One region of the Paenibacillus sp. FSL R5-0407 genome, then DNA from elsewhere that is predicted to be linked to it. Evidence: riboswitches for the same ligand, from Rfam matches in the RefSeq annotation. Region 1 holds a riboswitch; each other region holds the start of a gene.
What was found. Region 1 has a riboswitch for cyclic di-AMP ahead of NYE70_RS12215 (TrkH family potassium uptake protein). Riboswitches for the same ligand answer to the same signal wherever they lie in the genome.
Positions count from the first base shown of each region.

Region 1 (8,072 bases):
TGCCGCAACCGAAGGCGTCAGCGAGGCGCTCGACGCGGCAAGCGGGGCTTCGGCGCTTCATGAGTGGCTCGGCGTGAAGACGCTGGTGCCGCAGCGCGGCCTTAAGCGTCAGATGGTGACGATGGCTGAGGAGAATGCGCGCGTGGCGCTTGACGAGAAATTCCGCCTGATCGAGCGGGATGAGGAACGGACTCGGGGAGCCGCGGAGAACCTGGGCCGTTCGATCGGACTGGATCGGGTATCCCGGATCGAAGCGTTTGATAACTCCAACATCCAGGGGACGAATCCGGTCTCGGCGATGGTTGTGTTCATCGACGGCAAACCGGCCAAGAAGGATTACCGGAAATACAAAGTCCGGACCGTTCAGGGTCCGGACGATTATGAAACGATGCGCGAGGTCATCCGCCGCAGATACGAGCGCGTGCTGAAGGAGAACTTGCCTCAGCCTGATCTGATCATCGTCGACGGCGGCAAAGGGCAGATTTCGGCTGCAATCGACGTACTGGAGAACGAGCTCGGTCTATTCATTCCGGTGGGCGGCTTGGTCAAGGATGCCAAGCACCGGACTGCGCAGCTGATGGTGGGCGATCCGCCCGAGCCGGTTCATTTGCCTCGCGACAGCCAGGAGTTTTATTTGCTCCAGCGAATTCAGGACGAGGTTCACCGGTTTGCGATTTCGTTCCATCGCGAGCAGCGGGCGAAATCGATGGTGGCTTCGCGCCTGGATGCGATTCCGGGCATCGGGGAGAAGCGTCGTAAGGCGCTGCTGAAGCACTTCGGTTCGCTCAAAAAAATGAAAGAGGCCTCAGTCGAAGACTTCCGGCCCCTTTCCATTGGCGACAAGCTAGCCAAACAAATTATAGATGCCCTTCGGGATGATGAGGAGTCGTGAACAACGGCTCCTCTTTTTTTGGCAATGGTGCTGAAGGGCGTTCCTTACCCGGTGGATTGAACAAGTAGATGACGAAGGCAACAATCGCCGGTAACACGATATAGAAAATGCCTGCCGTGATATTCAGCGTTCCACCTGTAAACATAATGCTCAGCGACATTAAGATGCTGTCGAAGATGACGTGCGAGAACAGGACCGCAATAAAACCGTAGCGCAGGAAAATATAGCTGAACAACAGGCCGATAATGAGCAGCTCGATCGGACGGGAGATGACCGGGTAGATCGGATACAACGTATGGCCGAACGCCCAGATCAGCGTCGTGATGATACTTGCGACGAGCGTGCTGCGGAACATTTTCTTCAGCATCGGAATCCCGAACAGCCGGTATACGGCCTCTTCCCCGATCCCTGCCACCCAGGCAAGCAGCGGGAGCAGCGCAGGATAGAGCATGTTATACGGTGATTGGGAGGCATCCGTGGTCGACCAGGTGTGGATCGTTCTTTCCAGAATGAAGAAGATCACGGACTGAACTCCAAGCAGAATAAGTGCCCAGGCGTATCCGTCCGCCATCGATTTTACTACATGCCGTCCATAACCCTGTTCCTTGGCCCGGGCCCAGAGATTAATCCCCTGCTTGCGCCAGAGTCCATCGCCTCCGACGAGGGAGAAATAGACGGAGGCGGCCAGAATCAGCGTGACGACGCCCTGAAATACAAGCCCGAAGATCAGCATTGCACCGCTTAAGCCTTCTTTTTCAAAATAAGGCATCATATTAAGCGCAGAACCCATGGAAATGATGAAGTACAGGGAGGCGAGCACGATTCCCCGCTTGAACGAAGTATGTACTCTTGTCATGGCGCTGTACACGATCGCGAGAATTCCCAGCACAAAAGTCAATAGGGCATATCCTACATAGGTCAGCCAGTTGGCGAGCGTGGTTTGGCTTTTTACATAATCGGTATGGCTTTGCGGCACGGAGAAGTAACTATCGATTTCGGAGACCTGGCCTTCGAAATAATGAATATCGATTTGGGCATTCGATTTCCCCGCTTCATATCCCACCAGCGTTAAAGACAGACCATCCGGTGTTTCGCCCACGGAAGATTGCATATCTTCGCTGTAACCAAGCGACTTCAAGTAAGGTTGGGCTAACGCCAGCTTTTCTTCCCACGATAGGTCCTGCACTCCCGAGGTAGCGGCATCAGCTTCGGATGAACCGCCGCCCAATCCCTCGATGTCCGGAAACCCGGTTTCGGGGTATTCTTTAAAGCCGACCGCCTTGCCCGTGGTCATATGGATATCTACCGTTACGGCTTTGAGCAGCCCGCCTGGCTTATTGATGCGGACTTGAAAGATGTCGTAGGGGAACTGCTTTTCATACTTTTTAAGGTAATCTTCCATTAAACCTTCCCGGGTCAAATACCCGTATACATCAGCGCGCGTCTCGTAAGTAACCAGGGCATCGTTGAAGGGACCGGTTAATCCGAGCGTCGATTCCGCGAATTTGACGGCGGCTTCCTTTGCCTGCTCCTTCGTGATTAGCTGAGTCGATTGTTCGACCTGCAGCGTTTCGGAAGCGGTAGTCGGGACAATCTGGAGTAAAATAAAGACGATGAGTCCAATGACGGCGAGTATCCATAAGGTCCTGGTCTTTATCCCGCGCGTCTTCGGTTTTAAATCGGAATACATACGAAAACTCCTTTTAACGATTTTTTGTTGAATCTGTATGATTTCGGTACTTCCATGTCACAGTAAAGATAACACAGGGGAGATTTCTTCGCCAGAGACGAAGCTTGTTTCGCGTAAAAGCGCAATAACCACGGCAAATCCCAGCATGGCTTAGATAAGCATTCACCTTACGGTCTGTTTCAACTCTTTTAAGTCATTTTCGATCTATTTCATCCAATTAAACCTTTGTGATGGAAGTGAATAAGGATTATAATCCAATTTGACGAAAATGAAATGAAAATGAATGTAACTTAATATGTTGGCCGAATTTCTACCGAAAACGGGGGAACCGATATTTAGGGGTGAATTTCGCTGCTTCACTTGCATTGCGCCTGGTGAAAAAGCGAATAGGGCAGACCGCGCAAGCCCGAATCCGTCAGCTAACCTCGTAGGCCTTTGCAGCAGGGACCAATCAAAAAGCATTGGATTTCCAGTGCTTTTTTTCATTGTTTCTTTTTTGCCAAATTGAGTAATGAGGTGAGCCCGTTGCTTTCCAAATGGATCAGATTTTCCCCACCCCAAGTCCTTGTGTTGGGCTTTGCGTTCATTATTTTGGCCGGTTCGCTGCTTTTGATGCTGCCGATTTCCAGTAGTACGGGAGAGTCGCTTCCTTTTATTGACGCTTTCTTTACCGCTACTTCAGCAACCTGTGTAACAGGGCTTGTCGTAGTGGATACAGGAACCTATTTCTCAACATTTGGCCAGGTGGTCATTATGCTGCTGATCCAGGTAGGCGGTCTGGGGTTCATGACCATGGCGACCTTGTTCGCTCTGGTGTTTAAACGAAAGATTTCGCTGAAAGACCGGCTTCTGCTCCAGGAGGCGATGAACCAAAATACGATGGAAGGGATCGTCCGGCTGATCCGTAAGGTGCTGATGTATTCCCTGATTATCGAGAGCTGCGCCGCACTTCTGTTCACAATCCGCTGGTCGTTCGACATGCCGATTGGCCGGGCGCTGTTCTTCGGTATCTTTCACGGCGTTTCCATGTTCAACAATGCTGGTTTTGACCTGTTCGGCGAGTACCGCAGCCTTACCCAGTATGTAAACGATCCGGTCGTCAATCTCGTAACGATGTTCCTGATCGTTTCCGGAGGGCTCGGCTTTATCGTTTTGTCCGACCTGATCGAGTTTCGGCAACGCCGCAAATTGTCGCTTCATTCCAAGGTGGTTCTCTCCATGACCGCCACATTGATTCTGGTCGGAGCGCTCGTTATTTTCGTGTTTGAATTCACCAACTCCAATACCTTGCAACCGCTGGATTGGGGCGGAAAAATCTGGAGCTCGTTCTTCCAGTCGGTTACGCCGAGAACGGCGGGTGCCAATACGGTGGATATCGGCGGGCTTAGGCAGGCGACGCAATTCTTTATGATCATCCTGATGTTCATCGGGGCATCGCCAAGCTCCACCGGGGGCGGGATCAAGACGACGACGTTCACGATTCTGGTCGGGGCGGTCATTTCCATGATCCGCGGCCGTTCGGATCTCGTGTTGTTCCGTTACCGGCTGGCCCAGGAGCGGATATTCAAAGCCGTCACGATCACGATGCTCGCTTTGTTCCTGGTCATCGCCGTGGCGATGGTGCTTTCAACTACGGAAGATGCCAGCTTCCTGAGCATTTTGTTCGAAACGACTTCCGCTTTCGGTACGGTCGGCCTTTCCATGGGGCTGACGGGAAAATTGACGATTGCGGGGAAAATTATTATCAGCTTCACCATGTTTGCCGGACGGTTAGGGCTGCTGACGTTAGCTTATGCGCTCGGGCCGAAGAAGGGTAAAGAATTATATAGACATCCCGAAGGCAAAATGATTATAGGATAAGGGGAAAAGTGAGATGAAAACACAGCAGTTTGTAGTGATCGGCTTGGGGCGTTTCGGTTCCAGCCTGGCGCTAGAGCTGATGGACCTCGGCTACGAGGTTCTGGGCGTGGACAGGAACGAGGAAGTGGTCGAGGAATGGAGCGACCGGCTTACGCATGCCGTCGTCGCGGATGCGACGGATGAAGAAGTTCTGAAGTCGTTGGGCGTTCGAAATTTCGACTGCGGGATCGTAGCGATCGGCAATGATATTCAAATGAGCATCCTGTCGGCCATCCTTCTCAAAGACCTTGGGATTAAAACGGTGGTAGCCAAGGCGATTTCCGTCCTTCACGGCCGGGCGCTGGAGAAGCTCGGCGTCGACCGGGTTATCTTTCCCGAGAGGGATATGGGGGTTCGGGTCGCCCATCAGCTTGTAACTCCAAACCTGCTGGATTACATTGAACTTTCCAAAGAATACAGACTTGTCGAAATGAGAGTACCGCAATGCCTGGACGGAAAAAATGTCGGCGACCTGAACCCGAGAGCACGTTTCGGCTGCAGCATCGTAGCCATCCACCGGGAGAACGGCGTCATTATTGCACCGACGGCAATGGATCATCTAATCCTTGGGGACATCATGGTCATCATCGGGGCAAAGAAAAACATCGATGAATTCGAAGCTATTATAAATGATTAATCATTTTAGTGATTCTGCTCTTGGAGTGTGACCTGCATGGAATCTGCTGCAACGGAAGCAATTCGGCATTTTCTGATCCTAGTATTGTTTGTTCTCAGTGTCGGCATGGTTTCCGGCAAATTAGCCGCTTGGCTCAAGCTGCCCGATGTTGCCGTATTCATCGCCGTCGGCATGCTGCTCGGGCCCGGCTTGAAGCTCATTCATGAATCCAGCGGCTCGCTGATCAATCAGCTCATTTTAACATTGGGTTCGGCGCTCATTCTGTTTGATGGCGGCAGGAATCTTAAGCTCAGCGGTCTCCGTAAGGTTTGGATCACCCTATCCTTGCTTAGCGTCCCGGGGGTAATCATCTCGGTATTGGTTGTGGGGGCAGGCGTGCATTTTCTGTTCGGGGTGGATTGGATTTTTGCCTTCCTCGCAGCTGCGGTCATTGCATCTACGGACCCGGCATCGATCATCCCCATCTTCAAACAGGTGAAGATCAAGGAGCGTGTCCGCGAGACGGTGGAGAGCGAATCGGCATTTAATGATGCAACGGGTTCGATTCTTACGTTTGCTTTGTTGGCGGCGGTCGCGGGCGGCGGCGAACTCCATTTTGGCGCGATGACCTTGGACTTTGTAAAAACCGCGCTCGGCGGAATTGTGATCGGGCTGATCATTTCCGGGCTGCTGGCCTATTTCACGGGACATGCGCGGCATGGCGTACTGCGGGAATATACGACTATCGTAATGCTTGTCTGCGCCCTGTCGAGTTACTTGATTGCCGACCTGATGCATGTCAGCGGGTTTATGGCGACGTTTGTGGCCGGGATCATTTGGGGTAATGCGGAAACCTTTAATCTTTCAATGAAGGAAAGACATATCGAGGTCGGCTCTTTTGCGGAAAATATCACGGTGATGATGCGCATGCTGATCTTCGTTCTGCTGGGCAGTCAGGTTAATTTCGGCACGCTGGGCCATTACCTGTGGCAGAGTCTGGGGGCGGTGCTGCTGCTTATGTTTGTAGCCCGTCCGTTGACCATCCTGCTGTGCGCCCTTCCGGACCGGAAAGTGAAGTGGACCTGGCGGGAGCTGCTGTTTATGTGCTGGGTCCGCGAAACCGGAGTTATACCGGCTGCGTTGTCGGGAATGATTGTCGGAATGGGCGTCCCGCATGCCGAGATCATTGCGGCGATTACGTTCATGGCGATCGTGCTTACGATTATCGTTCAGGCGAGCACGACAGCCTGGGCGGCGCGAAAGCTTGGCCTCGAAATCAAAGAAGCTGCGGCAAAGCCTTAGGGCTTTTGCTGGCAGCTTCTTTTAATTTTACGGGTCGGTTTCCGGTTCCTTGGATTAATAAGTACGGACCGGGGCCCGGCGGTAAAGCATCCAGCCGATTCCGATCAGAATGACGGTTAATCCCAGAAATAGATGAGAAACCATCACGTTGGACATTCCTGGCGCCGACAATTCAAAGTTTTCCGCGAAGTCCATGTTTCCGGGGCTGAGGTTTAAAATCAGTACGTAAAAAGCGATTGTAATCAAGCCGGGAAGCGTGCCAAACCGGTAAAAAACGGTACCAAGCAGGATGAACAGAAACATGTCGAACAGGTAGAATGCAAATTGGGAGTACCATAAGGACAAGAACGCAGGGATGCTTTCTTCAATAGAATGTCCTAACAGCGACGTCACCCCATAACCTACATAGACGACGATATTTTGCATCAAGGCCATGGCGGCACAGAGTATGGCCGTCGTTCCGATCACAGAGAGATAAAACCTCTGCCGGGGAATTCCAAAGCTCATCATCAAAGGGAAACTGTTCGTTGCAATTAAAATGCCGTAGACCAAAAGATAGATGGCGATGGCTCCGAAGTTGGCTGAGAACAGAAAACTGTTAGTGGAGTTCATAATTTCCGGAAAATAAAGCATGATTACCACTTGTGCGATATCAACCAGCAGAAGGATAGACCAAAAATACGTCACCGGTTTGAAGTTATCCATCCAATAGAATCGCAGCATCTTACGAGAAGTAACCATTATTTGTTTCCTCCGAATTCAGATTCCCTTTGCGGGTCAAATAAACGAACAGTTTTTGCAGCGGTACTGAGCTGATTTTGATACCCCGGCGTTCCAGTTCGACCCGGTTATCCAGTTCCCCGTACCAGACGAGGACGGTTGTTCCGGCCAGTGATTCTTCGTGGAGCACATGCGGGTCTGATACCAATGCCAGCAGCTGCGAAGAATCGCCTTGGAGGTAATGCGCCTGTGCCACAAAGGCATCCTTATCCATATGGGAGGTGATGACCCCTTGCTCCAGCAGCGTGATGTACTGGAACAGATTGGAGGATTCATCGATCTGGTGGGTCGACAGGATCATCGTCCGCTCCCGTTGACCGCAATCGTTAATCATTAATTCGTAAAAAGTTTCTCTCATGTCGGCGTCCAGCCCCAGGGTCGGCTCGTCGAACAAAGTCAATGGGGCGCCGCTGGCCAGTCCTTTCACGATCCCTACCATCGACTGCATGCCTCTGGAAAGCTGCTTATATTTCTTTTTGGCGGGCAAGCGGAATTTTCTAAGCAGCTCGGTTGCGAGCTTTTCGTCCCAGTACGGAAGCAGCAGTGAACAATAATGCATCAGATCTTTGACTTTATAATCGGCCCAAGAACGTTCATCCGACTTGACCAGGCAGATGTTCGGGGTGACGGCGGGGTTGTCATGGACCTGTTGGCCGTCGTAGAGGACTTGCCCTTGGCTCGGATAGATCAGGCCGGAGAGAATGTGAAGCAAGGTTGTCTTGCCGGCGCCATTGGCTCCCAGAAGCCCGTGAACGGCTCCTTCTTCAAAAGTCGTGGTCACGTTTCGGATAGCTTCGGTACTGCCGAAATTTTTAGCAATTTGACGGCATTCCAGAATAGAATTCACAACAATTTCTCCTCTCGTCCTCATGAATCGGCAGACTCTGCCTTTT
Region 1 covers NZ_JBBPAX010000001.1:2,524,225-2,532,296, reverse strand. Annotated here, with positions in the region: gene uvrC (excinuclease ABC subunit UvrC) at 1-892, shown strand, start outside; gene NYE70_RS12220 (CPBP family intramembrane glutamic endopeptidase) at 858-2,582, opposite strand; cyclic di-AMP (ydaO/yuaA leader) riboswitch at 2,873-3,032, shown strand; gene NYE70_RS12215 (TrkH family potassium uptake protein) at 3,108-4,442, shown strand; gene NYE70_RS12210 (potassium channel family protein) at 4,456-5,118, shown strand; gene NYE70_RS12205 (cation:proton antiporter) at 5,155-6,399, shown strand; gene NYE70_RS12200 (hypothetical protein) at 6,454-7,140, opposite strand; gene NYE70_RS12195 (ABC transporter ATP-binding protein) at 7,124-8,026, opposite strand; gene NYE70_RS12190 (GntR family transcriptional regulator) at 8,047-8,072, opposite strand, start outside.

Region 2 (8,072 bases), 1.4 Mb from region 1:
AGGAAGAGCTAACCTCCGTCAAGCTGGTCTGACCGAAGTTTCCACAAGTTTTTGGATTATCGGATAGAGCCGTGGTAAAATATAATCTTGGAAGTAATGAGGAATGCCGCTGTCATGGCGGCAGAATCGAGAGCTCTCCTTCGCATGATCTGCAGTAGAGAAGAATACAATAAACAGATGCGGGGACAGAGCTAATGCTGCCGAGTATTGAATCCTAAACTGCAGGATTACATAGGAGTGGAAGTTTTTAGAACGGGGAGGAAGAAGAATGCCGTTTACACCGCAAGAAGTAGAAGCGCATTTGGAAAAGCTGGAAGGCTGGGAACTGGAGGAAGGTCGCTGGATTACTCGCAAATACACGTTCTCCAATTTTATGAAGGGGATTGCGTTTGTCGATGAGGTAGCCGCTATTTCGGAAGCCTTTAATCATCACCCTTTTATTACCATCGACCACAAAACGGTGACGCTTCGTTTGACATCTTGGGAAGAGGGCGGGATAACGGCCGTAGATATTAAAGAAGCGCAACAATATAACGAAGCCTTCGAGAAAGCCCGAGCGGCTGGCTAGCCCTATAGGGATAGCAGGAATCCAAGCTCAGGAATGTGAATGATTAGAAAAGCGCCCGCCGGGACTTATAAGTCCCGGCGGGCGCGTCTTTGTTTTTGTTTGTTATTTCTTTTCCGCAAGCCACATAGCGACGTTGGCGATTTCCTCGTCCTTCAATTTATCTTTGAAGGAAGGCATCATGCCTCCGCCTTTTCCTTTAGTAATTATGCCGTACAACTGTTCCGCCGACAGCTCGGATCCAATTTTTTGCAGATTCGGACCGGCTCCGCCTTGCAAATCAGTCCCGTGACAGGAAATACAGTTGGCTTTAACCGTAGCTTCGGCTTGCTCTGCGCTTACAGTAACCGCAGGCATTTGCGGCTTTTCTTCCTGGGCCACCTGATCTTTACCGGGTAATGTAAACATTAACACGGCTGCGAAGGCGCACGCCACGATGAGTATTCCGCTCATGATCCACTTCTGCATTTCAATCGTCCCTCCTATGTAAGCTACCTTCCATTATAGCTGAACATGCCCCGTGATCATAGCATTTGTGTCAAAAAAAGTAACGAATTATTTGTAGTATACGAAAAATACGTTAAAATCATGTGTGATTAATCATAGACGTCTCATTAAGGGGATGTTTTTTTACGCCTCGGAGGGTTTTCCGCGAAACACCATGCAGTAATATGGCTTGGAAATGCCGCCAGGAGTCATTTTCTCGTACAGATCGGTAATCACGAAGCCGGACTTCTGGTAAGCCCGGATCGCCCGTGTGTTCCATGTGAGCACTTCCAGGTCAATTACATCCTTAGGCTTTCTCCGCTGGGCCTCCTCGACGATTGTCAGCACAAAGGTCTTACCCAGCCCGTGGCCGCATAAATCAGGTCTCATACCGATGCCAAGCCGTGTAACGCCCTCCATAGGAAAGTACTGGGCGAATCCGGCAAGCTCCTCCTGCTGATCCAGCAAAGAGACGTACTGCTGGGCCCTTAAAACGGGATTCCCAAATTCCACATCGAGCGCCTTCATCTGTTCCCAGGGAAGCCAGCTATAAATATCGTAGGGAGAATCGTAACGCCAAGTACTGATATCTGCGCCATGGCTTTCTTCCATGGGTACGATTCGAAATGGTGCGATTGGTTTTTCCATTTTTGCGCCTCCTTAAACGATAGGAATGCCTATGCGGCTACCCATATGGCTGTAGTTCTTTTTAACCTCACTCTAACGGGATTTTTATTGGTTGTAAAGGCTTTGTGGAGGAAGAGGGGCCAGAAATCGAAGGCAGGCAAAAAAAATGCGTAAATTAAAAATTTCCTGTTTAGGCATCCGCATAACGGGTAAATTTTGGATATAGGGAAGATAGGATATGGAGTGTTAGAGAACGAGAACGGAAAAAATATTTTTGGAATGGGTTTTATCCAAGAAACCTTTTGATCGATTCCTTCGTTATATGAATAAGATGAAGGAAAGAAAAAAGACCGCGTTGATTCCGGCAAGAATCAAGTGCGGTCAAGCGAGCTATTGAGGTGAGGGCCTCAGCCTATCAGGGGTGATCAGGATTCTTTGGCAAAGCTGGAATAGCTGTCTGCGCTCAAAATTCTTTTTGCCCCGACATAACGTGTTTTATAGTAAGTGTTGCTTAATTTGTCTGTTCTGATTCCTTTGGAAGAAGAGGCATGAGCGAATTTTCCGTCTCCCAGGTAGACGCCCACATGGGACACTTTACCTTTGCCCAGGGTGTTGAAGAATACGAGGTCTCCCGCTTTCAACTGGCTCTTGGCCACTGGGGTACCTTGCTTGTACTGGGCGGTAGAGACGCGGGCAAGATCGACGCCCATTTTCTTGAACACGTATCTTGTAAATCCGGAACAGTCAAAACCGTTGGTCGTGACGCCTCCGTATTTGTAAGGTGTTCCGTACACGGATTTAACGACGCTGGTCAATGTGGTGTCCGCAAAGGCACTTCCTGTCCCCATGGTGAACAAAATAGCTAAACTCGTTGCTGCTGCTGCGAATGTCTTTCTCAAGATGTTAAACTCCTTCCAAGGCCTGCGAGGTTAGCTTGAGGATTCGGTTGAAGGTTCCCTATGATCCCTATGTAACGAAATCAATTCACCCAATGTGGTTCCCCCGTTTCCCGGGTGCCGGGAATTCGGCTAGTCTTTGTTGAATGCACCCGAAAAATTACGACGTTACAACAGTGATTACAAAGTTGTTACCATTTACTCTGGTCATTTTACCAAACATCAACGCGGGTTTGCAAGTTTGTTTTGTTATTTTTGAATAAATAAGTTGATTTGTCCTGTATATCCCGTCCTCTCCGGGTAATGTTTCCTAGGACGACGGTTTAAATAAAAGAAAAAACCCGCAGATTGCGATCCATAAAGAATCTCTGCGGGCTTCATCGTTACTATTCTACATCATCATGATCTTGAGTATCGCTTGTAACTTCTTCGAACTTATCAGTGCTCATAATGCGCTTGGCGCCAACATAGCGCTCGACATAATATTTATCGCTCAATTTGCTGATGATAACTCCTTTGGAGGAGGAAGCATGAGCAAACTTGCCGTCACCGACGTAAACACCAACATGAGACACACCTTTGCCTGAAGTGTTGAAGAACACCAGATCGCCAGCGATCAGTTCTTTCTTCTCTACAGCGGTTCCCATCTTGTACTGGGAGCCTGATTGGTGCGGCAATTTAATTCCGATTTTCGAAAAGACATACATAGTGAATCCGGAACAGTCAAAGCCAGAGGTGGTAGTTCCGCCGGAAACATAATCGCTTCCCAGAGCTTTTTCAATCGTGGTGTCCAATTTGGAATCTGCGAAAGCGCTACCAGTTCCGATGGAGAAAAGTATTGCAAGACTTACGGCTGCTGCGGTTAACTGTTTTTTCAAGGAAATGCTCCTTCCAATGCCTACGAGGTTAGCTTAAGGATTCGGTTGAAGGTCCCCTATGATCCCTCTCTTGCGAGATCAATTCACCCAAAGTGGTTCCCCCGTTCCCCGTGAAGGGAATTCGGCTGTAATTTACACCTGACTACTTACTTATTCGACACCCAGCAGAAGACTCCTGCTAATAGTGACAAAAATAATTACAAAACTGTTACTGAAATTGTGCTGTTGTTATTGTAACAAAGGCCAGTATATTTTGGCAATGGTTATTTAGCGAGTTTGAGAGGGGAAAACGCAGGACAAGACCCCCGAATAAGCTCGGAGGCCTTGTGGCACAAGGAAGGATAAAGATGAAAAAAAATTAACTTTTTTGTGATTTGGTATGCCAAAGCTGATATTGAGAGGTTAGAGTCCAAATTTGAAATAGACTGCGAATGAAAGGATAGGTTTGTTGCAGAATTAAAGCAATCAGTCCTGTCCAAATCCAGGAGGCCGTTCCGAACAAAAGGAACAAGGCGGCGCCGGCAGCTCCGAGAATAAGGGAAATGGCGATCCCCGGCAATAGATACCTCATGCTCAGCATCAGGGAGCCCCAGACGCCGGCCTTAAACAGATACCCGAACTGGGCGAACAGCAGGATTTGCCGGACAAGCCAACCGTAAACCACCCACCCCAGCAAATATCCACAAAGGGTCAAAAGGGGAGCGAGCCTGTCGCCTGACGTAAGGAGACGGGGCAAGAGGGCGTATAGGTCCGGGACGATCCAAATTCCCGGCAGGGAGAGCAGCGCGAGCTCCAACAGAAAGAAGAGAGTGACGGGCTTCCAGAATTCCTTCATTCCCCGGAAGAAGGGAAGTCCGGACGCCCGGGTCTCGGCGGGAACCAGACCGTAGAGAATACCCGCCTGGAACAGCGGCGTCAGCAATAGACGGAGAACAATCATCCCGATTAGCAGCCAGAAATACTGGTGAATCTCCGGATTGTGCTTCAATTCGAATTGCCCTTCGATCAAGTATAGAATCCGGTTCAGTTCATTCGGGGGCGTATCCGGGTACCTGGACAGTACGGCCACAACCGCCGAATGGATCAGACGGTACAGAAACAGCCCCCAGAGCAGCTGGTACAGGAACAGGATGATCACAGAGGGAAACTGGCTCCTGACAAGCCCCCATCCATTTCGTACATAGGTCATAACTTTCCCTCCTAAAAGTTTTGTGAGCATTACTGCTATGAATAAGCCTTATTCTTGTTCGTCCAGCCTACCAGAACAGAGTGCCAAGCAGGGATTCCAGCAGCTTGGTGATGCTTAAAGAAGCACGTGTGCTGACAGGTTCCTTGACCTCGGCCTTAATAAAGTTGTTGATATGCTTGTTCTCAAGCACCAAGGAATACTCGGGATCCAAACGGACCCATTCCAGGGGTTCTTTATATTGCAGCTTCATCTGAACGCGATCGCCATCGCCATTCCACACCTTGTGGATCGTATGGCCATCCTTGAAGCTGAAGAGCAGCGGTATTTTGGAGGCCGTTCCTCCCTTGCGGCTGATTTCCACCTCAGACTCGTAAATCGTGCTCCCATCCTTGGTTACAGGAGTTACGGTAATGCGGTCTACAGAGAAATCGGCCATTTTACCATCATATATATATTGATTAAAATATGACTTCCAGCTCCGTCCGGTCGTCTGCTCGACAACACGTTGAAAATCGGCCGTAGTCGGATGCTTGAATTTGTACTTCTGGGCATAGTTGTAGAGAATGCGCTTCATGGTCTTCGCCCCGACTTGGCGTTCGATATCCAACAAGACCAGTTTGCCGCGATAATAAGCGTTCTTGGCATAGGTATCTCCCGATCCGTATTTCCAGGCGGGTTGTGTCAGAGTAGCCGGAGAGGATATCAGCGCAGCCTGAATCGGCAGATTTGGCGCGATTCCGAACTCTTGCTCCATCAGTTTATCTTCAGCGTAGGAGGTAAAAGCTTCGTCCAGCCAAGCCTCTTCGAATTCATTGTTCGCGACCATGCCATAGAAGAACTGGTGTCCGATTTCGTGGATGACCGTCCGCTCCAATTCATCGTATCCCGGCGAGTCGCTGCCCGCTCCGAAGGCGGTGACGAGGGTAGGATACTCCATACCTCCCGCACCATTCCCTTCAATAGGAGGAACAACTACGGACAAGGTAGAGTAAGGATACGGTCCGTACCATTTACTGAAATTCATGAGGGCCACCTTGGCCGCATAAAAATAACGCTCCTTTAAATCCTTGTGCGCGGGATCCAGATAGAGCTTGATTCGGACGCCGGGAACCTCCGCCGAGGAAAATGGCTCTTCGGCATAAATGAAATCGGGGGAGGCGGACCAGGCGAAATCATGAACATCATCGGCGTAATATTGAACCGTTTTGCGGCCGTCTTTCAGGACTGCAGGCTTCGTCTGGAAGCCGGTCGCAGCCACGGTGTACGTCTCGGGAACATTAATGTTTACACTGTAGATACCAAAATCCGAGTAAAATTCCGAATTACCGTGATACTGATGCAGATTCCAGCCCTCAGCCGTTCGGCCGCGCGTTCCGGCGGGTTCGTACACACTTAGCTTCGGAAACCATTGACCTGCCATGACGAAATCGCCGGATGCGCCCATCCGGGCGAAGATTTTAGGCAGCTTCACGGTGAAGTTGATCTTCAACGTAATGCTCTCGCCGCCGCGGACCGTTACCGGCAGGCGGACCTTGGCAAGTGTCCGGTCATGCGTATTCCCGTCATCCGGCTGAACGAATTGAACCCGGTGAAGCAAGGATATGCCGTCCGTTGTCCGGATCTCGGTCAACTCCATGGCTCCCCATCCGTCCTTGGGCATGACGTCGCTGCGCAGCTTACCGCCGGATTCCTTCATAAAGGTAGAATTTGCGGAAGCAAAAGCATTGGGATATAGATGAAAATAAAGTTCATTGACGGCCTTTTTGCCGGGATGCGTCCAGGTCAGCGTTTCCGTGCCTGTCAGTGTGTTGTCCTGTTCATTAAGCTGGACCTGAATATGGTACTCTGAAATTCGGTCGCTCAGAATCTCCGCAGTCGGCTGTTGAATGCTTTCGGACTGGGGAAGCACGGGCCCGCTTTTTTGAGCGATTGCCTGGGGCTTGACCTTTTTGGGTGCGAAGGAAGTCTGTGTTGAAGGGCCCATACTCAGGGTATACCGGATCGTGCCGGCGATGAGGCACAGGGCAAGAATGGAAATGCCGAAGAATAAAGTTCGTCGGGTCATACAATGGATACCTCCCGTTGACAAGCATCTACAGCATGTATATGTTTGCATTTGGGAGATTATTAGCTAAAATTAAATTAAACTGCCAAGGGTTAAAACAGCCCTTTCGGCTGAAGCGAAATCGGCGGTTTAACTCCGCTTGGAATAGAAATTTAATTAAATTCAGATAGGTAACAATGGGAGGGACTCATGGACAACAACAATTCGAATTCGCAGAAGACGGGCAAGAAGATATTCGCCCTGAACATTATCAGCAATGAGGAGAAGAGTAAGCATAAGGGCTTTGGCGCCGGCTCCATCGACCTGAACAGCATGTCTCCGGTCATTATCGACGGGGATGAGGCTTATATCGATATCGGTGCGATGCACGCCAAGAGCAAGGTGGAGAAAGGTATCAAATTCTCGATGAACCGTGAAGATGTACCGGCCGGTCGCCAAGTTTGGGTCGTTTGGGTCGCGGTTGACCGTTCTCCCGAGGGCCAATTTTACGGCGGGATGACCGCCTGCGAAATGTGGATCGATACCGAAGCACGCCGCGGATGGAAAATTCTTGCCGATCACGTCAACAAAATGGACTACGCGTTGAAACGCCGGTTCATTTTGGACGGTTTGTCCGCTGAGCAAAGAGGCGCTCTTAAGAAGCTGCTGATCGAGACAAACCAGGAATGGTGGGATCGTTCTTCGGATGAACTGAAAACGTCATTGGAATCTTAAGAGTTAATAGTTCCACCCGGGGATGGCCGGGTACGATCAAACAGCGGTACACGCGCAGTTGCGCGTTGTACCGCTGTTTTTTTGTAAGAATGATTTTTACTTGGAAAGATCGTAGGTCATCGTAACCGCTTCGGAACCGAAATAAGACAGATGCCATTTAAATTTCAATTGGTCCCCGGTTCGGCTGATATACTTCAACCCGTCGCCAATACCGAATTCATCGTTTTGGATCCGGTCGATGACGTCCTTGTCCAGCAGGTCGAGATAGATGGACTTTGTCTTGCCCGAGCTTCGGTCAACCAGCAGCAGAGTCCCCGTAGAGTAAGGACGGATCAGCAAAAAGTCGGCTTCTATGGCTTCCAGACTGTAGACGTCATCCGGGCCACCGAACTTCTCGAGATCAATGCTCTCGGCGAGCTTTCCGTCGGGTGTGACGAGTTCGGCGACCTGGCCGTCATTGAGGATGATTTTGCCGTCATACGTTAGTACGTCTTTTTCCAGGTTAATACTTGAAGGCCCGCCATAAGACATGCTCGTCTGACGGACGATGGAGCCGTTATGCAATATACCACGATACCGTCCATCAAAGATGTGCGGCTCTCCGTAACTATTATAAATGTTCACCACATAGGTGGAATCGTTGATTTTATGG
Region 2 covers NZ_JBBPAX010000001.1:3,936,828-3,944,899, forward strand. Annotated here, with positions in the region: gene NYE70_RS18640 (hypothetical protein) at 1-32, shown strand, start outside; gene NYE70_RS18645 (4a-hydroxytetrahydrobiopterin dehydratase) at 269-568, shown strand; gene NYE70_RS18650 (c-type cytochrome) at 671-1,033, opposite strand; gene NYE70_RS18655 (GNAT family N-acetyltransferase) at 1,196-1,699, opposite strand; gene NYE70_RS18660 (C40 family peptidase) at 2,104-2,577, opposite strand; cyclic di-AMP (ydaO/yuaA leader) riboswitch at 2,582-2,718, opposite strand; gene NYE70_RS18665 (C40 family peptidase) at 2,961-3,452, opposite strand; cyclic di-AMP (ydaO/yuaA leader) riboswitch at 3,455-3,589, opposite strand; gene NYE70_RS18670 (hypothetical protein) at 3,811-4,641, opposite strand; gene NYE70_RS18675 (M1 family metallopeptidase) at 4,709-6,706, opposite strand; gene NYE70_RS18680 (YwhD family protein) at 6,896-7,420, shown strand; gene NYE70_RS18685 (copper amine oxidase N-terminal domain-containing protein) at 7,517-8,072, opposite strand, start outside.
Region 2: another riboswitch for cyclic di-AMP. It lies ahead of NYE70_RS18660 (C40 family peptidase); the one in region 1 lies ahead of NYE70_RS12215 (TrkH family potassium uptake protein).

Region 3 (8,072 bases), 1.8 Mb from region 1:
TAGTGAAATAATCACCGATCGGCAGGAAAGCAAGATCGATCTGTCGCCGGTCTCCGATCAGCTTCAAGTCGCTGAACAATGCCGTATCGCCGGCATGATAGAGAACGAATCCGCCGAGATCCAGCAAGATTCCTGCTGCTACGCCCAGATACACATTGGTGCCGTCAATCTCTACGGATGAGCTGTGGAGGGCGGGGGTCAAGGTCAATTTCCCGAACGGGAAAACGAACGATCCGCCCAGATTCAAGCCAGCGGTTGTTAATCCTTTGTTTTTGAAGAAGTCAGCCAACTCCACAATACCGATGATCGTGGCCCCGTTGGCTCTGGCAATAGCTTCAGCATCTCCGATATGGTCGAAATGTCCATGGGTTAGGAGTACATAATCGGCTTTGATTTCATCGGCTTTGGCCGAAGCCACCGGATTTCCTGTCAGAAAGGGGTCGATGATGAGTGTGAATTCGCCCGTATCGATAAGCACGGAGGAATGTCCCAAATAAGTCAGCTTCATAATTATCACTCCTATGGAAAGGTTTACACTACCTTTTCATTATATCGGGTCAAGCTCCTCAAGTCATGGTCTATAGGTTAAAATATAGGCAGACTCAAATACATATTAAGGGGGAACGAGATGACAACTTCCTTATTGGATCGGCTGAAGGCGGAGAAAATCATTGCTATCCTGCGCGGTGTGCCGAAGGAGCAGGGGAAAGCTGTTGCCGAAGCGCTTAGCTTGGGAGGGATTGTGTTTGCCGAAGTGACGTTGAATACGGAAGGCGCGCTAGGAATGATCTCAAGCTGGAGGGAGACATTCGGAGAACGGATGAAGATTGGGGCAGGCACCGTGCTGGACCTCGAGGAGGCCAAAGAAGCGGTCCGGGCTGGGGCGGAATATCTGGTTTCCCCGAATCTGGATGAGGCGGTTGTGGCTTATGCGCTTGAACAAGGAATAGCCGTTTTTCCCGGAGCGATGACGCCTACGGAAATCGTGAAGGCCTGGAAAGCGAGAGCGACTGCGGTGAAGGTGTTTCCGATGGCCTCTCTTGGAGTGGGTTACCTGAAAGAGATAACCGCCCCGCTCGACCGGATTCCTTTGATTGCGACGGGAGGCGTGCGTCTCGACAATATTCATGGATTTTTAGAGGCGGGTGCTACAGCGGTCGGATTAGGCGGATGCCTGGTAAATCCTGCTCTCATTCGGGAAAAGCGTTACGAAACGATCACTCAGAATGCAGCGGATATGGTTGGCGCGGTAAGATCTTGGCGTCCGGGAGATCTTAACTAACACCGGGCTATTGCGACTGGCAAATCGACAGTTAAAGCAGTTGCCAAAATGTAAAAGGGACTGCCTACAGGTCTTATTGACCCGTAGGCAGTCCCTTTCGTTTACTCAGATCACTCATTTTCGGGCCAAGACACGGTAACGGTATGCGGACGGTCATAAGCGGAAGCCCAATAATATCCCTGGGCGGCGATCCGTTGCGGCCAGAAGCCGACAAGCCCCGCTGCCTTAGGTAGCGTTTCGGAAGTAGCGGTGGCGGATCCGGCAGCATTTGTGATCAGATCTACATATTTTCCGCCGTTGTAGGTAAACCGGCCATGAACGTCAGCAGTAATTCCTTCGCCGGTTTCCAGATCGATGACTTGTAGCGTTACTTTTCCCTGCGTGCCGTTAAACACGATGTTCATGTCCCCGATAATCATAGGGCGCAGGGTCGTATTTCCGGTCACGGCTGAAACTTCGCTAGAAAGTGGACCGATGTTCCCGCTGATATCGACGGCGGCTACCTTGTAATAATAAACGGAGTTAGGAAGCAATCCGGTATCGCGATAAGTCAGGTTTCTCGACGTTCCCCCGATGTTGGAATCATCCGGCGTAAATCCGGGCTCGGTGCCGCGGTAAATAATATACTCCTCAATATCGGAATCGTCGGAGGCTCTGCCATAGGAAAGTTCAATGGTACTGAAATCGAACGCAGTGGCTTGCGGTTCCCTGCTTACTCCGGTAGGAGGAGCTGTATCCGGCGGATTCATGGTCCACTTAAATCCACTAGGTCCCCAAGCGGAAGGAAGCCAGCGTATCGAGTCATAATGGTGCATCGCAATGCCGCCGAAAGCCGGATCTCCGGAAAAGGCAGTATAAACTTTATCCAGTTCACTCTCCATATAGGTCCGGCCTTCCTCCCGGAATGTGATTGTTTCGGGGTCTCCGCTGTTGGCAATGTCCAGCGTTTCTACCCCTACGATGACCGAATCCGGTTTCCCGATCGCATTGGCATAGGCAAGCTCGGCCTGAGCCTGAGGTATAATGCCAGGGCCGCCCTCGGCGGTGTCCCGGTAATCCATGATTGAAATATAATCGCTGATGTCCTGTACATGCTCGGACAGCCACTTGGTCTGACCGTTCCAGGTAATATTGCTGGAAGTGTCGCTGCTATCAAACCATCTTGGGATCGCCGGGCCGAAAGGAAGGTCAATGCCGGCGGCGTCTCTGCGCTGAATCATTTTTTGAAGCACATCTAAATATTGAAGCTGTACGGCCGGTTTATCGGTCTTAAACTCAGGTAAAATATAAGGCTCGATATCGACATTCACCCCATCAAACTGCTCATCTGCGGAGGAGGAGAGGTTGTAATTGATGACCTTTTCCATCTCATGGATTGCATTGCCGTGATATGGAGCCAGGGCGCCATAATAGGGAGGTACGGTTCCTCCGGCGATACAGGCGTGGACCCGATAGCCGTTGTCATGCGCCCACTTTACGAACTCCCGGACAGCCTCAGGCTGGTCTTCAAGGATGTCTACACCCTCATACGGAAAAACGCCGATATAAAAGGTGGTGATCGGATCGGAGCCGAAGGTTCCGGTATCATCGGCAAGCGCTTTTAACGCCGATTTGGAGCCCGGGTTCAAAAAGAGATTGTAGGCGGCTTTTTCCCAGATCCACATCGCACGGTCTTGCTTTTCAAGTGTAACCGGTTCGGGAGCCCAGTTCCCGGTATGAGCATAAACCGTAGTGCTCCGGCCTTCATTGCCGAATTCGTCGAAGGCCCTTGCCTCCAGACTGGAGGTCCGGTTACCGAGATTTTTGGCGTCCCATTTGAATTGATAGTGGTTCCCGGTTTGCTTTGCTTTCATCCATGGCCCGCCGTTGATTCGAATCTCTACCAGCTCAACGGAATTCTTGGCGTCGACGGTGATTTTTACAGGGACCGAGCCGTGGACGGTTTCATCGTCCGAAGGATTTGTAATCTTCACAACAGGGAGGCTGGCTTCGGGATTATTGACATACACCGATGTCGTAGCCGTGGAGATTCCATAACGAGACGAACTCTGCACTCCCTTGGCAATCAGCGAGATGTTGCCGTCGTATTTGGATACGTCGACATCCGCATACCAAGTGCCGCTTTCGGGTCCATTTAAGTCCTCTCTTACGGAGTTAAGCTGTTCGGTTCCATTAATAATCAATTTGATGTCATAAGTTTCGGTATACCCTCCCGTAACCCGCAGCCATCCCGGAGGTACCTGATCACCTTCCGCCGGAGAATCGATGGTCAGCATGGATTCGGCGTGAGCGTAGGGGATCTGAGCCACGAGGATAAAAGAGAAGCAAAGGAATAGAGAAGCAGTCAACCCTTTGAAAATCAATGAACCTACAACTTGATTCAATAAGGCTTTCTTTTGTTGACGAATCGGCATGAATACCCCTCGCTTTCTATCCGGAATAATTGTAAACGTTTACAATTGTATTGTAGCCGTAGTATTTTTCTTAGGGCAATAACCGTTTAATGACCTTTAATATAATGGAATGAAAAATGAAGCATTAAAGAGATATGACGTAAATGAGAGAGTTTAACCATTATGAAAACGCTCCCGTTTCATATAATTGGCAATTGCAAACTGTTTTTAACCGGTTGCCTGACTTTACTGGATTCGGCGCCGGAGTTATGATTCAATCCATGAAACAAATATAATACCATTTGTCGATCGCTGAATTTCCCGGCAACGGGAAAACGGGGGAACCAAATTGCGGCGCATCTATCTTGGCTCCTAGGCCAAGAAGCCGTTTCGTTCGTTTGCCGTCTTTAATGTGAGAGTTAAAGACCGCAAACGGACAGGGGTGAATCCCGGACGGAAACCATGGATTCCGTTCGGGTAGGGCGACTCTCACCGCCCGAATCCGACAGCTAACTTCGTAAGCGTGGATGAAGAGAGGATGGGTGAACTGTCAGCCGTATGAGTAGGCCACAGAGCGCCAAGGTGCCTCTGTGGTTTTTTATTGCCTAAATTGAAAAATTGACTGAAATTGTTATGAAAAATCGAAATGAAAAATAATGTCTTTTTCGCTGAATTCTGCGAACGCAGAAGCGGGGGAACCAACGAAACGCCGATCTGGGATCGGAACGTTTCATGGGGTGAATCGCCGGAAATATCCTTAATTTCCAGCGTAGGGCGACTCTCGCGCCCGAATCCGACAGCTAACCTCGTAAGCGTAATTGGGAGAGGCAACCGCCATAAGCTCACCATGGTTATGAACACCATGCCAGAAGCTGCGGAAAGGTTCCTTCCTTTCCTGCGGCTTTTTTGCTGTGCAAAGTACTGGATTGAGCTTACTAGTAAAGTCTACCTCACCAGGAGGAGCTTTAGGTCTTGCTATTATCTGAGGGAGGAAACAAAGGTGGAGGAAGATTGTATCCTCATTGCTGCGCCAAATCAGGCAGGGCTGAATTTTGTACGGCTGCTGTTGTCTAAGCGGCGGAATGTTGCGGTTCTCGTGAACAACAAAACTGAGGAGAAACGGGCTCGTAAATTGGGGGCGGTTCAAGTGATCCGGGTGAAGACGGAGGATGAAAAAACTTGGAGGATTCCCGAATTTCGGATCGGGAGGGTCTTTATTTTTGAAACTACGCTAACTTTAACATGTCGATATTTGCAGTTATGCCGTCAATGGACATCGAGTCCAATAATCGTGATTACGCCGGAGCGGCATCCGAGAATGATTTACAAGGGCCTTGGAGCGACTTATGTGATTCATTCCGGTTCCTGCGAGGTCGGATTTTTAGCAAACGGCATTCCGGAAACCGGGGATTAACAGGAATTAAAGGAGGGGGATACGCCATGATAGGGATCGGGTTGGTCGTCCTGTTCGTATTTCTTTATTTGATCTATGCCTTGATTCATCCTGAGAAATTTTAAAAAGCCTACTTTTGAGGGGGATCCCAATGGATTTAGTGCAAATGTTAGTTGTGATCGGCGTCATCATTGTACTGGTGAAACCGCTGGGCACTTATTTATACCATGTGTTTTCCGGGGAATCGAACCGTACCGACAACATATTCGGAGGTTTCGAAAGACTGATCTATAAGCTGGTCGGTTTCAAACGCCGTGAAGGCATGAGCTGGAAAAAATACGCCTTTAGCATGATTGTGACGAACGTCGTTCTGGTGGGAGTAAGCTATTTGGTTCTGCGGATTCAACAGTTTCTTCCCTTGAATCCTAATGGGATGGGAAACATGGAATCGTCGCTTTCATTCAATACGGTCATCAGCTTTATGACCAATACGAATCTACAGCATTATAGCGGAGAGTCGGCCCTGTCTTATTTCTCTCAAATGGCCGTCATTACGATGATGATGTTTACCTCAGCCGCCAGCGGCTTGTGTGTAGCGATATCATTTATCCGCGGTTTGACGCAGAGAGGGCAAACGATAGGAAACTTCTTTGAAGATTTTATTAAAGCACATGTCCGTGTATTTCTGCCGTCAGCTTTGCTCGTTACCTTAATTCTCGTGGCACTGCAGGTTCCACAGACGTTGGACCCGACCTTGACGGTTCATACGCTGGATGGCGCGTTGCAGCGAATTTCGATGGGGCCCGTCGCCTCGCTCGAGTCGATCAAGCATTTGGGGACGAACGGCGGGGGATTTTTCGGAGTGAACTCCGCACATCCGTTTGAAAATCCGAACGGTTTGAGTAACGCCGTGGAAATGTGGTCGATGTGGATGATGGGTGCTGCATTGCCATACACATTCGGATTGTTCGCCAAGAATAAGAAACAAGGCTGGGTCATTTTCTCCGCCATGATGATTCTATTTCTCGTCTTTTTATCCACCGTCTATTTCTCGGAAAAAGCGGGGAACCCGGCAATCAACGCACTGGGTATCGATGCTGCACAAGGAAGCATGGAAGGGAAAGAAGTTCGCTTTGGGATCGCCGGATCCACGCTGTTTACCACTGTAACGACGGCCGCTACGACAGGGAGTGTCAACAATATGCATGATACTTTAACGCCGCTCGGCGGGATGGTTCCGTTGGTTCAAATGATGCTGAACGTCGTATTCGGCGGAAAAGGCGTCGGCCTTATGAACATGATGATGTACGCCATTCTAGGTGTGTTCATTTGCGGCCTGATGGTCGGCCGGACGCCGGAATTTCTGGGCCGCAAAATCGAGGCCAAGGAAATGAAGCTGATCGCCATTGCGATATTGGCGCATCCGTTTATCATTCTTGTGCCGACTGCGATCAGTTTTATGACGGATCTGGGGCAAAGTGCAATCACGAACCCCGGTTTCCATGGTTTATCTCAGGTGCTGTACGAATACACTTCCTCTGCCGCAAATAATGGGTCCGGCTTTGAAGGACTGGCGGACAATACACCGTTCTGGAACATTACGACCGGGCTGGTCATGTTGTTTGGGCGTTATGTTTCCATCATAGCCTTGCTGGGCGTTGCGGGTTCCTTGATGTCCAAGGAGCCGATTCCGGAAACGATCGGTACCTTACGTACCGACAACCGCCTGTTCGTCGGCATATTGATTGGAACGGTGCTCCTTATCGGTGCGCTCACTTTTTTACCGGTCATTGCTATGGGCCCGGTTGCCGAGTTTTTAACTTTAGGATAAGCGAAAGAGGGGTTAAAGGATGTCGAACAGTCGTAAAACTATGCTTACTGGTCCAATCATTCGTAAGGCTGCGGCGGAAAGCCTGGTCAAGTTGAATCCGGCCACAATGATGAAAAATCCCGTCATGTTCGTGGTCGAGATCGGAATGGGGATCGTACTGCTCCTTTTGCTGTTTCCGAACCTGTTCGGTTCCGGCAATGGATTCGGATTTAATTTGTCGGTGTTCTTGATTCTGCTCTTCACGGTGCTGTTTGCCAACTTTGCTGAAGCTTTGGCGGAAGGGCGGGGAAAAGCGCAGGCTGATTCGCTGAAAAAGACGAAGCAAGAGGTAACTGCAAATAAGCTTGTAGGCGGAGCGCTTCGCGAAGTGCCATCTACGGACTTACGCAAGGGGGACATCGTCGTTGTTGAACAAGGCGAGATGATTCCCGGCGACGGAGAAATTATCGAAGGGCTAGCCTCTGTGGATGAGTCTGCGATCACCGGGGAATCCGCCCCGGTCATCAAGGAAGCCGGCGGTGACTTCAGTTCGGTGACCGGCGGCACACTGGTCGTGAGCGATGTCATCGTTGTGCGGATCACCAGCGATCCCGGAGAATCGTTCATCGATCGTATGATCTCGCTGGTCGAAGGCGCGAAACGGCAAAAGACGCCGAACGAAATTGCTCTGAGCACGCTGCTTACCGTACTGACTCTGATCTTCTTGATCGTAGTTGTCACGTTAAAGCCGATCGCTGACTTTTTAAACATTCCGCTTGAAATTCCCGTCCTCGTGTCTTTGCTCGTTTGTCTCATACCGACGACCATCGGCGGCCTGCTGTCCGCCATCGGCATCGCAGGCATGGACCGGGTCACCCGGTTCAATGTGTTGGCGATGTCAGGTAAAGCGGTGGAAGCGGCAGGGGATATCAATACGATGATCCTGGATAAGACCGGAACGATCACGTACGGGAACCGTATGGCATCGGAGTTCCTTCCTTCGCAAGGGGAACAAGAGAGCGAGCTTGCCGCTTGGGCGGCGATAGCGTCCCTCCGGGATGAGACGCCGGAAGGCCGTTCCGTCATCGAGTTTACGAAGGTGCGCGGATTTACATTTGACGCGGAAATGGCTGAGGGCGGAGAAATTGTGGAGTTCAAGGCGGAGACGCGGATGAGCGGCATCGACTTGAAAGA
Region 3 covers NZ_JBBPAX010000001.1:770,822-778,893, forward strand. Annotated here, with positions in the region: gene NYE70_RS03760 (metal-dependent hydrolase) at 1-508, opposite strand, end outside; gene NYE70_RS03765 (bifunctional 4-hydroxy-2-oxoglutarate aldolase/2-dehydro-3-deoxy-phosphogluconate aldolase) at 629-1,282, shown strand; gene NYE70_RS03770 (Ig-like domain-containing protein) at 1,393-3,696, opposite strand; cyclic di-AMP (ydaO/yuaA leader) riboswitch at 3,976-4,214, shown strand; cyclic di-AMP (ydaO/yuaA leader) riboswitch at 4,332-4,505, shown strand; gene NYE70_RS03775 (hypothetical protein) at 4,676-5,089, shown strand; gene NYE70_RS25990 (potassium-transporting ATPase subunit F) at 5,116-5,193, shown strand; gene kdpA (potassium-transporting ATPase subunit KdpA) at 5,220-6,899, shown strand; gene kdpB (potassium-transporting ATPase subunit KdpB) at 6,919-8,072, shown strand, end outside.
Region 3: another riboswitch for cyclic di-AMP. It lies ahead of NYE70_RS03775 (hypothetical protein); the one in region 1 lies ahead of NYE70_RS12215 (TrkH family potassium uptake protein).